2 regions of the Achromobacter sp. HZ01 genome follow, and region 1 is predicted to be linked to the other one. Evidence: riboswitches for the same ligand, from Rfam matches in the RefSeq annotation. Region 1 holds a riboswitch; the other holds the start of a gene.

The links. Region 1 has a riboswitch for glycine ahead of A6B37_RS01525 (D-amino acid dehydrogenase). Riboswitches for the same ligand answer to the same signal wherever they lie in the genome.
Region 2: linked by a shared signal. The riboswitch ahead of gcvT (glycine cleavage system aminomethyltransferase GcvT) and the one ahead of A6B37_RS01525 (D-amino acid dehydrogenase) in region 1 are both predicted to bind glycine.

Annotation. Positions count from the first base shown of each region.
Region 1 is NZ_LWKV01000001.1:329,832-335,978, reverse strand. Features, by position in the region: gene A6B37_RS01545 (ATP-binding cassette domain-containing protein) at 1-259, opposite strand, end outside; gene A6B37_RS01540 (MetQ/NlpA family lipoprotein) at 263-1,078, opposite strand; gene A6B37_RS01535 (CopD family protein) at 1,222-1,647, opposite strand; gene A6B37_RS01530 (DUF2242 domain-containing protein) at 1,737-2,534, opposite strand; glycine riboswitch at 2,740-2,832, shown strand; glycine riboswitch at 2,834-2,925, shown strand; gene A6B37_RS01525 (D-amino acid dehydrogenase) at 2,972-4,198, shown strand; gene A6B37_RS01520 (amidohydrolase family protein) at 4,211-5,527, opposite strand; gene A6B37_RS01515 (alpha/beta fold hydrolase) at 5,594-6,147, opposite strand, start outside.
Region 2 is NZ_LWKV01000002.1:635,458-641,604, forward strand. Features, by position in the region: gene gcvP (aminomethyl-transferring glycine dehydrogenase) at 1-2,147, opposite strand, end outside; gene gcvH (glycine cleavage system protein GcvH) at 2,227-2,604, opposite strand; gene gcvT (glycine cleavage system aminomethyltransferase GcvT) at 2,688-3,788, opposite strand; glycine riboswitch at 3,876-3,999, opposite strand; glycine riboswitch at 4,034-4,129, opposite strand; gene A6B37_RS12050 (ZIP family metal transporter) at 4,189-5,082, opposite strand; gene A6B37_RS12055 (superoxide dismutase) at 5,113-5,727, opposite strand; gene A6B37_RS12060 (NAD(P)/FAD-dependent oxidoreductase) at 5,868-6,147, opposite strand, start outside.

The sequences.
Region 1 (6,147 bases):
CGATCAGCACGCGTCCGGCGCTGGGCCGCTCCAGCATGTTGATGGAGCGCAGCAGCGTGGACTTGCCGGCGCCGCTGCGCCCGATGATGCCGAATACCGTGCCGCGGGCGATCGAGAACGACACGTCGGACAGCGCCGCAACCGCGCCGCGCGCGCCCTCGTAGCGCTTTTGCAGCCCTTCGAACACGATGTGCTCGTCGCCCGCCGGCAGCGGCGGCGCGGCCGCCGGCTGGGCAATGGAAAACTCATGTTGCATCATGGCTCAGAACACCGGAATCACGGAGCCTTCGAACTTGCTGAGGATGAACTGGCGCACCTCTTCCGAGTGGTAGGCCTTGACCAGCTCCGGCACCCACGGCGCGTTCCGGTCCTGTTCGCGGACCGCAATGATGTTCACGTAGGGATTGTTTTCCTTCTTTTCGACCGCGATGCCGTCGCGCGTGGCGATCAGGCCGGCCTGGTAGGCGAAGCTGTTGACGATGGCGGCGGCGTCCACGTCGGGCAGCGAGCGCGCCAGCACCACCGAGGCGCTCTCCACGAACTGGAGCTTCCTGGGGTTGGCGGTCACGTCGGCCAGGGTGGCCGTGCCGGTGGCCGGGTCGAACCCGTTCCTGAGCGTGATCAGGCCCTGGTCGCGCAGCACCACCAGCGCGCGCGTCTGGTTGCTGGGATCGTTGGGTATGCCCACGCGCGCGCCTTCCGGCAGGTCCTTCAGCGACTTGTATTTGCGGGAATAGAACGCGATGGGCGAAATCAGCGTGTTGGCCACCGGCACCAGCTTGTAGCCGCGCTGGCGGATCTGGTCGTTCAGAAAGGGAATGTGCTGGAAGGCGTTGGCCTCCAGGTCGCCGTTGTTCAGGGCCTCGTTGGGGCTGGCGGTGCCGGTGATGACCACCGGCTCCACGGCCAGACCGTTCTTCCTGGCGACCTGGGCCACCACTTCCCAGATCTGTTCGTCGACGCCCCCGCGCACGCCGACCTTCAGGGGTTTGGCGTCGACCGAAAAGGCCGGGCCGTGGAACATCGCCGCCGAGGCCAGCACCACGCCAAGCAGCTTCTTGAAAATACGGGGAGTCATTTTGGAATCGCCTCTAAGCGGTTATGAGAGAAACGATTCTAGGGACGGACACGCCCGGCGCGAACGAAGACTTCGTTCGGTGCTTATGGCCGGGGCGTTTGGTTATGGCCGCGCGGCATATGCGCGCGGCGCGCCGACAGCGTTCAGAACGGCTTGACGACCACCAGCGCGACGATCGCGGAAGCCGCGACCACGGTGAACGGCGCGTACCAATCGATCAGCGGCGGACGCTGCGCGCCGCCGCCGGCCATGCGGCGCAAGGCCTTGCTCTGGACGCCCAGCAGCGCCGACAGCGCCAGCGCGATGGCGATCTTCACCCAGATCCAGTTCATGATGAACCAGCCGAAGGTCACGGCCAGGTGCAGGCCGACCAGCCAGGCCAGCACCATGGCCGGCGTGGTCACGTACAGGGTCCAGCGGCGCAGCGCGCCGAGCATCCTGCTTTCTTTCGGGGCTTGGCCGCCTTCCTGGGGTTGCGAGGACAGCAGGAACAGCGACACGAACAGCGAGCCGCCCAGCCAGGCGACCACGGCCGCCACGTGGAGCATTTTCAGGAGTTGGTATGTCATGGCCGGCATTATCGCCGCAGGCGCGCGCCGCGGCGAACCGGCTTGCAACGGCAATTTGCGCTACGGCAAAGCGGCGGCCCGGAGCGGCCTTACTTGGCGGCGTCGGCGCCTGCCGGCGGCGGGCTGCCCGCCGGCGCCGCCTTGCTGTCCGAAGGCGCGGCCGCCTTGCTGTCCGCGGGCGCGCCGGTCTTGCCATCCGCGGGCGCGGCCTTGCCATTGGCGGCCGGCGTATCGCTGGCGGCCGCCGGGTTCAAGGTGTCGGCCGGCGCATCCGGCGACACCGCGGGCTCGGCCGGCGCGGGCTTGGGCGGCGTCTTGCCGCGTCCGGCCGGCGCCGGTTGCGGCGCCGAAGCGGCCTGCGCGTCCGGCAGGAAGCGCTGCAACAGCTGGAAAAATCCGTCGTAGAACTTGGGCCGCGCCACCGTCTGGCTGGCGGTCTTGACCAGCGAATCGTCGCTGGCGCCGAACGGCATGGACACCTGGCCCAGCACGCTCACGCCCACGCTGGCCGAATTGGCGGTGCGCTTGATCGAATAACGGTCCTGCACCGCGGTGGCGAACACCGTCGAGCGCTCGTTCGACGCGCCATCGGCGGCGCATTCGATATTGAAGCTGATCTGCGTATGCTGGCCGTCCTCGGCCTGGAAATTCTTGTGCCCGGTCACGCGCGCCGACTCGAAGCGGTCGATCAGGTAGCCCTGGCTCAGCAAGGCGCGCCGGCCCGCGTCGCAGGCGGCCGCGCTGCTGGCGGCGACGCTGCGCGAGTAGGTGTCGTTCTGGGTGAAGTCCTCCTTCTCATACGCGGGCTTGGGGGAGGAGCATCCGGCCACGGCGCCCGTCAGGGCGGCGAGCAGGATCAGGGACGAACGGCGGGTGATACGAGGCATGTATGGGCGTCCGCGAGCCGGCGGCTTGCGGCAGTGTGATGCGTGAACGTCGGTTATAGCGCATCCCCCCGCCTCAAGCCTTTACCAGGAATGAACAGTTCAACAGAGAGGTAACAGGCGATATAACAGGGACAAAACGAACGGCTACTGGGACTAACCCCTGGTCCCACGCCGCCGGATTTTGGCTATTCTGCCCGCGTCGATCCAAAACCTCGCAGAAGAGACCTGCCCGCCGCGGCAGGCGCCGACGGAGCAACCGCCCCGGAAACTCTCAGGCAACCAGGACTGCGCGGTCTAGACAATCTGGAGAGCGGCGCCGCGCGCGCCCACCGAAGGGGAACCCGCCGCCTTCCGCGCGGCGCGTGAAACTCTCAGGTACCAAGACAGATGGGGTGCTGCGGCCGGGTGGCCGCGGCCACCCTACCCTTGGAGCGACCATGCCCCGCATCGCCATCATCGGCGCCGGCATCACCGGCGTCACGTCCGCCCATGCCCTGAACAAGCTGGGATTCGACGTCACCGTCTACGACCGCCAGCGCTACCCCGCCATGGAGACTTCCTACGCCAACGGCGGCCAGCTGTCGGCCAGCAACGCCGAGGTCTGGAACAGCGTGTCCACCATCATGAAAGGCCTGCGCTGGCTGGGCCGCCACGACGCCCCGCTGCTGCTCAATCCGCGTCCGGGCTGGCACAAGTATTCCTGGCTGGCCCAGTTCATCGGGCAGATCCGCAACTATCGCCAGAACACCATCGAGACCACCCGCCTGGCCATCGAGGCGCGCCAGCACCTTTACGCCATGGCCGAAGAAGAAGGCATCGATTTCGACCTGGAGCGCCGCGGCATCCTGCATATCTACCACGACGCGGCCAGCTTCGACACCGCGCGCCGCGCCAACGCGCTGCTGCGGCAAGGCGGGCTGGAGCGCTACGAGGTGACCGCGGAAGAAGCGCGCCGCATCGAGCCGGCCCTGCAGACCGCCTGCCACGCCGGCTTCTACACGCCGTCGGACGCCACCGGCGACATCCACAAGTTCACCAGCGGCCTGGCCCGCGCCTGCCAGCGCCGCGGCGTGCGGTTCGTGCAGGACGCCGACATCACCGCCATCGCGCACGAGGGCGGCGCCTACCGTCTGGACCTGGCGGCAGGCGCGCTGCCGGCCCGGCAGGAATCGGCCGACGCCGTGGTGATCTGCGCCGGCGCGGCCAGCCGCCAGTTCGCGCGGCAGCTCGGAGACTCGCTCAACATCTATCCGGTCAAGGGCTATTCGATCAGCGTGCACCTGGACGACGAGGCCAGCCGCGCCGCCGCGCCCTGCGTGAGCCTGCTGGACGAGGCCGCCAAGATCGTCACCAGCCGCCTGGGCGACCGCTTCCGCGTGGCCGGCACGGCGGAATTCAACGGTTTCAACCTGGACATCCGCGCCGAACGCGTGCAGCCGCTGGTGGACTGGACCCGCCGCCACTTCCCCGGCGTGCGCACCGCGCGCGTGGTGCCGTGGTGCGGGCTGCGCCCGATGACGCCGAACATGATGCCCAGGGTCGGCCCCGGCAAGCGGCCGGGGGTGTTCTACAACACCGGCCACGGCCACCTGGGATGGACGCTGTCGGCCGCGACCGCCCAGATGCTGGCGGCCAGCGTCCAGGCGGGCATGGGCCGGGCCTGAGCCCTGCGGCGCTCAATGCGCCGCGACCGCTTCCCTGCTGTCCTGCTCGACGGCGCGCGGCGGCGCGCCTTCCGCGCCCGGCGGGCAGGCGTTCTTGCAGATCCGCCCGTCCTTCATCACCAGGCTGATGCGGTCCGGGTCGATCAGCAGCGACAGGTCCTCCAGCGGATTGCCGTCGACCATGACCACGTCCGCCAGATAGCCGGGACGCAGCATGCCGAGTTCGTGCGGCCGCTGCATGATCTCCCCGCCCAGCCGGGTGGCCGACACCAGCGCCTCGGTGGGCGTCATGCCGACATAATCCACGAAATACTGGAGATCGGAGGCGTTGGTTCCGTGCGGCATCCAGGCGAAGCCATAGTCTCCGCCAGGCAGGATGCGTATGCCGCGCCGGTGCATCTTGCGCAGCGATTCGGCGGCGATCTCCAGTTCGCGCTTGTAGCCCATCTGCTCGGCGGCGGCGGGCGTGATGCCGTAGTCGGAAGCATGGAAGGCGGTGCGAACCAGCCAGCCGATGCCCGGCGCCACGAAGTGCCTGTCCTTGTTGGCTTCCAGCATGTCGAGCGCCTCTTCGTCGGCGAAGCTGGCGTGATAGATCATCTCGATGCCGTGCCGCACGCATTGCTTGACCGATTCGCTCGAACGCGCGTGCGCCGCCACGCGCTTGCCGAAACGCTTGGCCTCGGCCGCCAGCATGGCGATCTCCTCTTCCGAGAACGGCGACATTTCGGCCGGCAGCCCGGCGATGTACTCGCCCGACAGATTGATCTTCAGGTGGTCGACGCCGTACTTGATGAAGGTGCGCGCCGACCGCCGGATCTCTTCGGGGCCGCTGCAGACGCTGCCGAAGCTGAGTTCATCGAACGGCATGTGCGGCAGCGTGTTGTCGCCCAGCGCGCCGATCGTGGTGATCTCCTGGCTGCCCGCCAGGTAGCGGGGGCCGGGGCATTCCCCCGCGTCGATCGCGTTGCGCAGCACCACGTCCAGGCGCGGCTTGGCGGCCGCCGCGCCGACGGCCGAGGTCCAGCCCATCTCCAGATAGCGCTTGGCCACGCGCACGCACCAGAGTATGTGTTCCTCCGGCGGCATGAACTGGATGGCGGCGAGCGAGGGCTGGTCGTTCCACGAGAAATGCGTGTGCGCCTCGGTCATCCCGGGCATCAGGAAGCGGCCGCGGCCGTCGATGACGCGCGCGCCATCGCGGCTCACCTGCCGCGGCGCGCGCGCGACCTCGGCGATGCGCGCGCCGTCGATCAGCACCTCGCCCTTGAACACGGCTTCGCCGCTGCCATCGAAGATGGCGACATTGGTAATGGCAATTCTGGACATGACAAGTCTCCTCCGGCCCGCGCCGCGGGCCGGCTTTCTTATGTTGAAACGCCAGGAAAAGAGCGGCTAACGCTGCGCCGCGTAGAACTCCCGCAGGGCCTGCACGCAGGCCTGGGGCTGTTCATAGGTCGTCCAGTGTCCGCAATCGCCGAACACCACGTAACGGCTTGCCGCGATGCGGCCGGCCAGCGCCTCGACGTTGGCCGGCGGCGCCACGCCGTCCTGGTCGCCGGTCACCAGCAGCGCCGGCACGTCCAGCGATTCCACGGCGGCGGGCTGCGCGCCGGCCAGCGCCTCGCAGCTTTGCGCATAGCCTTCCGGCGGCTGGCGCATCACGCTTTCGCGCACCAGCGCCAGAACCGCGGGCTGATCCTGCCTGGTCCGGGCGCTGGTCGCGCCCTTGACGATGGCGTCCGCGATCTCCTGCATGGCCGCGTCGCCGCCGCGCGCCAGCTCGGCGCGCGCGCGGATGCCGGCGCGTCCGGCGTCGGGCGGCGCGGCCAGCGGCCCGAACAGGGCCAGCGACCTGACCCGGCCGGGGTGCGCCACGGCGAAATGCTGGGCCACGATGGTGCCCAGGGAATGCGCGGCGATGTGCAGCGTATCGATCTTCAGTTCCG
Region 2 (6,147 bases), on a different contig from region 1:
CCCGGGCCGCCGCCGCCGTGCGGGATGCAGAAGGTCTTGTGCAGGTTCAGGTGCGACACGTCGGAACCGAACTTGCCCGGCTTGGCCACGCCGACCATGGCGTTCATGTTGGCGCCGTCCAGGTAGACCTGGCCGCCGGCCTGGTGCACCAGGTCGCAGATTTCGGTGACGGCTTCCTCGAACACGCCGTGGGTCGACGGATAGGTGATCATCAGCGCGGCCAGCTTGTCGCCCACCTGGGCGATCTTGGCGCGCAGGTCGGCCAGGTCCACGTTGCCGTTGGCGTCCGAGGCCACCACCACCACATCCATGCCGGCCAGCTGGGCCGAGGCGGGGTTGGTGCCGTGCGCCGAGGCCGGGATCAGGCAGATGTTGCGCTGGTGCTGGCCGTTGGCCTGGTGGTAGCCGCGGATCGCCAGCAGGCCGGCGTATTCGCCCTGCGCGCCGGAGTTCGGCTGCAGGCTGATGTTGTCGTAGCCGGTGATTTCGCACAGCGCGGCCGACAGGCGGTCGATCAGGTCGACGTAACCCTTGCTCTGCTCGGCCGGCGCGAATGGATGGATCAGCGCGAATTCGGGCCAGGTGATGGGGATCATCTCGGCCGTGGCGTTGAGCTTCATGGTGCACGAACCCAGCGGGATCATGGTGCGGTCCAGGGCCAGGTCCTTGTCGGCCAGCTTGCGCAGATAGCGCAGCATGTCGGTCTCGGACTGCACGCTGGAGAACACCGGATGCGCCAGGATCGCGCTTTCGCGCGCCAGGCCGGTCGGGATGCCGCCGGCGGCGGCCGCGTCCAGCGCGTCGAGGTCGAGTTCGACGTCGTCGCGCTGCAGGCCGGCGGCGAAGACGTTGACCAGCGCCTGCAGGTCGGCGGCGGTCACGGTTTCATCCAGCGACACGGCCAGGCGCGCGCCGTCGACGCGGCGCAGGTTGATGCGGGCGCAGTCGGCCGCCGTCACGATGGCGGGCGTGGCCGCGCCGGTTTCGAGCAGCAGCGTGTCGAAGAAGGTATCGTTGGCGACCTTCACGCCCAGCTTGACGAGCTCGGCGCGCAGGATGGCGGTGCTGCGCTGCACGCGCTCGGCGATGCGGCGGATGCCGGCCGGGCCGTGCCAGACGGCGTACATGCCGGCCATCACGGCCAGCAGCACCTGCGCGGTGCAGATGTTGGAAGTGGCTTTCTCGCGGCGAATGTGCTGTTCGCGCGTCTGCAGCGCCAGGCGCATCGCCGGGTTGCCCTGCGCGTCCTTGGACACGCCGACCAGGCGGCCGGCCATGTTGCGCTTGAAGGCGTCCTTGCAGGCCATGAAGCCGGCATGCGGGCCGCCGAAGCCGAACGGCACGCCGAAGCGCTGGGCCGAACCGATGGCGATGTCCGCGCCCCACTCGCCCGGCGCGACCAGCAGGGCCAGCGCCAGCAGGTCGGTGGCCACGGCCACGATCGCGCCCTGCGCGTGCGCGGCCTCGGCCAGTTTGCGGTAGTCGGCCACCGAGCCGGTGCTGTGCGGGTACTGCAGCAGCACGCCGAAGCACTCGGGCAGGCCTTCGGCCTCGTCGCCCACGGCCAGTTCGATGTCCAGGCCCTCGGCGCGCGTGCGCACGACTTCGAGGGTCTGGGGGTGCACATGGCGCGAGACGAAGAACACCTGGCTCTTGGACTTGGCGCTGCGGCGCGCCAGGGTCATGGCTTCGGCCGCGGCCGTGCCTTCGTCCAGCAGCGAGGCGTTGGAGATGTCCAGCCCGGTCAGGTCGGCGACCATGGTCTGGTAGTTCAGCAGGGCTTCGAGGCGGCCCTGCGAGATTTCGGGCTGGTACGGCGTGTAGGCCGTGTACCAGGCGGGATTCTCGAGGATGTTGCGCAGCACCACGTTGGGCGTATGGGTGCCGTAGTACCCCTGGCCGATGTAGCTGCGGTAGACCTGGTTGCGGCCGGCGATCTGCTTGAGCTCGGCCAGCACGTCGGTTTCGCTGCGCGACTGCGGCAGCGCCAGCGGGGCCTGGCTGCGGATCTTGGGCGGCACGACTTCGTCGATCAGGGCGTCCAGGCTGGGGCTGCCGATGACGGCGAGCATGGCGGCCTGGTCGGCGTCGGAAGGGCCGATGTGGCGGGGAATGAAGTCGGTATGGGTGTCTAGGGCGCGCGACATGGGGGGAGATCTCGGGATGGCGGGGACGGACGCGATGGCGGCTTGCGCGGGCGGACGGACCTCCCGCGCAAGAACCGGCTTAGCCGTTGGCGACGGCTTCGTAGCCGGCGGCGTCCAGCAGCTTGTCGGCGTCGGCGGCGTTGACCGGCTTGATCTTGAAGATCCAGGCGGTGAAGGCGGATTCGTTGATCAGGTTGGGGTTGTTTTCGAGTTCTTCGTTGAACGCGACGATTTCGCCGGCCACGGGCGCGTAGATGTCGGAGGCGGCCTTGACCGACTCGACCACGCCGGCGGTCTCGCCGGCCTTCAGCTGGGCGCCGACCTTCACGTCGCCGACGAAAACCAGGTCGCCCAGCTGGTCCTGGGCGGTATCGGTGATGCCGACGACGAACACGTCGCCCTCGGCTTTGACCCATTCATGGGACTCGGTGTACTTGCGATCGGTGGGCAGACTCATGGGAGCTCCTGGGAATACGGGTAGATGAATGGTGTTGCGCGCCTCGCGCGGGCGGCCATGGCGTCCCGCGCGAAGCTTCGAGTTTACGAGTGTTCGACGGCCTTGCCGTTACGCACGAAGGGCAATTTGCAGGCCAGGGCGGGCACCCATTTGCCGCGGATATCGACCTCGACCGTGTCGCCGGGCTTGACGCTCTGCGGCAGGCGGGCGAAACCGATGGACACGCCCAGCGTGGGCGACATGGTGCCGCTGGTCAGCTCGCCCATGCCGTCCTTGGTGCGCACGGCCATGTGCGCGCGCATGACACCGCGTTCCTGCAGCTTCAGGCCGAGGAAGGCGGCCGGGGTGGCGAACTGTTCCAGCGCCTCGCGGCCGATGAAGCGGCGCTCGGCGTCCTTCAGCGACACCGTCCAGGTCAGGCCGGCCTGGTTCGGCTGGATCAGTTCGTCCATGTCCTGGCCGTAGAGGTTCATGCCGGCTTCCAGGCGCAGCGTATCGCGCGCGCCCAGGCCGCAGGGACGCACGCCCTGGGCGGCCAGGTCGCGCCACAGCTGCACCACTTCGGTGGCGGGCAGCACGATTTCGAAGCCGTCCTCGCCGGTGTAGCCGGTGCGGGCCACCAGCGTGTCGTCGCCGACCACGGCGGCCACGAACGGGGTCAGCGGCTCGGTGGCGGCCTGCCAGGCCGGGCGCGCGGCCCACACCTTGGCGCGGGCGTTGGGGCCCTGCACGGCCACCATGGCGAGGTCGCGGCGGGCCGTGATGGCCACGTCGAAACCGCCGGCCTGCTTGACGCGCTGCATCCAGGCGATGTCCTTGTCGGCGGTGCCGGCGTTGACCACCACACGCCATTCGTCGGCAGCGAAGAAATAGATGATGAGATCGTCGATCACGCCGCCCTGCGGGTTCAGCATGCAGCTGTACAGCGCCTTGCCGGGCACGGTCAGCTTGGCCACGTCGTTGGCGACCAGGCGCTGCAGGAAGGCGAACGCGTCCGGGCCGGCGATGTCCACGTTCAGCATGTGCGAGACGTCGAACATGCCCGCGTCCTGGCGCACGGCGTGGTGCTCTTCCAGTTGCGAGCCGTAGGCCAGCGGCATGTCCCAGCCGCCGAAATCGACCATTCGGGCGCCGGCGGCGACGTGTTCTTCGGCTAGCGGGGTGCGTTTGAGGGTTGCGGACATGCGCGGAAACTCCGGGGCGGCTTGGTTGCCAGGGTTACGGAATGCCGGTGGTGCCAGGCGGGCTGCGCCCTGCACTACGGCTGAATCTTCCGCCCCTCTGTCCTTTTGCCTGAGAGTTGCCCCGCTAGGCGGGTTTGCACCTTCGGCGCCTGGGCTGCTCGACATGTCCCTTGTTTCAGGGGCGGCGCCAGGTCTCTCCAGAGTACTGTTTTGCCGTGTCCACGCGGTGATAAACCGGGACGGGGCAAGCATGGGCGGTATGGGTTACCTGAGCGATTCCGGGCGAATTGCGCCTTCGGCGGCGGCCGGATGGACAGGCCGCTCTCTCCCGCAACATGCGTGACAGCGGCGAAAGCATACAACGAAAGCCATCGGCAGGGAATGGGAACCGCGGCCCGTGCTAACCCAACGCGGTATCCAGCAGCATCATCAGCACGAAGCCCAGCATCAGCCCGCAGGTGGCGTAGACCTCGTGCCCCTTGCGGTGCGACTCGGGGATGATCTCGTGGCTGATGACGAACAGCATGGCGCCGGCGGCGAAGCCCAGGCCCCAGGGCAGCATCGGCGCCGACCAGCCGACCACGGCCGCGCCCAGCACCGCGCCCAGGGGCTCGACCATGCCCGACAGCATGCCCAGCGCCGCCGCGAAGGCCCGCGGATAGCCCGCGGCCAGCAGCGCCACGGCCACCACCAGCCCCTCGGGGATGTCCTGGATCGCGATGCCGGTGGCCAGCGCGGTGCCGCGCAAGGGATCGTTGCCGGCGTAGCCCACGCCGATGGCCAGGCCTTCGGGCAGGTTGTGCAGCGTGATGGCGAACACGAACAGCCAGGTGCGGCGCAGCCGGTGCGCCTCGATGCCTTCGCGTCCCTTGATGAAATGCTCGTGCGGCAGCGTGCGGTCCATGAGCAGCAGCACCGCGGCCCCCAGCAGCACGGCGCCCGCCACCGTAAGCCCCGCCCCCCAGGGGCCGTAGCCCAGCCCGCGCGCCGCGGCGATGCCGGGCGCCACCAGCGAGAAGGCGCTGGCCGCCAGCATCACGCCGGCGCCGAAGCCGAACATGCTGTCCTGCAGTTTCTGCGGGATGCTGCGGGCGAACAGGATGGGCACGGTGCCTAGCGCCGTCGCGGCGGCCGCCACCAGCCCGCCCAGCAGGGCGTCGGCCACGTGCGGCGCGCGCACGTCCAGGTACGCCCACAACTGGTGCAGGGCCAGGCAGGAAACCAGCACGGCCAGCGTCCAGACGCTGATGCTGGTGGCGGCGGGCCGCACACGATGGCGGCTGAAGGTATTCATACGGCGCTGCCCTCCTTCAGAGAGTCGCGTTCAGCGCTGCGCCGCGGCGTAGCGGCGCGCCACTTCAGGCCAGTTGACGACATTGTAGAAGGCCGCGATGTATTCCGGCCTGCGGTTCTGGTACTTCAGGTAATAGGCATGCTCCCAGACGTCCAGCCCCAGGATGGGCGTATTGCCGTGCATCAGCGGGCTGTCCTGGTTGGCGCTGCTCTCGACCGTCAGCCGGCCCTCGGGCGTGACCGAGAGCCAGGCCCAGCCGCTGCCGAAACGGGTCAGCGCGGCCTTGGTGAACGCCTCGCGGAACGCGTCCATGCCGCCCAGCTCGGACGCGATGGCGGCGGCCAGCGCGCCGTCGGGCGCGCCGCCGCCGGCCGGCGACATCACGGCCCAGAACAGGCTGTGGTTGGCGTGGCCGCCGCCGTGGTTGCGCACCGCGCCGCGCACGGCCTCGGGCAGCTGCTCCAGGCGCGCCACCAGCGCTTCGACCGGCTCGTCGGCGGCGATGCCCGCCCCTTCCAGCGCGGCGTTCAGGCTGTTGACGTAGGTCTGGTGATGCTTGCTGTAGTGGATCTCCATCGTCATCGCGTCGATGTGCGGCTCCAGCGCGTCGTAGGCGTACGGCAAGGGGGGCAGTGTGTAGGCCATGTGTATCTCCGTGGGTGCCGCGCCCAAAATAGGACGGGCGAACTCAATCCTTGAAATACAAATGATATTTATTTTTATTTAACGTCGCAACGCCGATATTTCCATCCCGGCCATAGCCGCGCGCTATCGGCGCCGCCGCCCTACAGCGCGCGCCCGCAGGCCACGCCCGAGGCCCAGGCCCACTGGAAGTTGTAGCCGCCCAGCCAGCCCGTGACGTCCACGGTTTCGCCGATGAAATAAAGGCCGGGCACGGCCTTGGCCTGCATGGATTTCTGGTCCAGGCCGCGCGTGTCCACGCCGCCGCGCATGACTTCGGCCTTCTTGTAGCCGGCCGTGCCGCTGGGCACCAGCGTCCATTGGTGGATGTCCTGGGCCAGCGCGCGCAGGGTCTTGTCGGGCGCGTCGGCCAGGCGCAGCGCC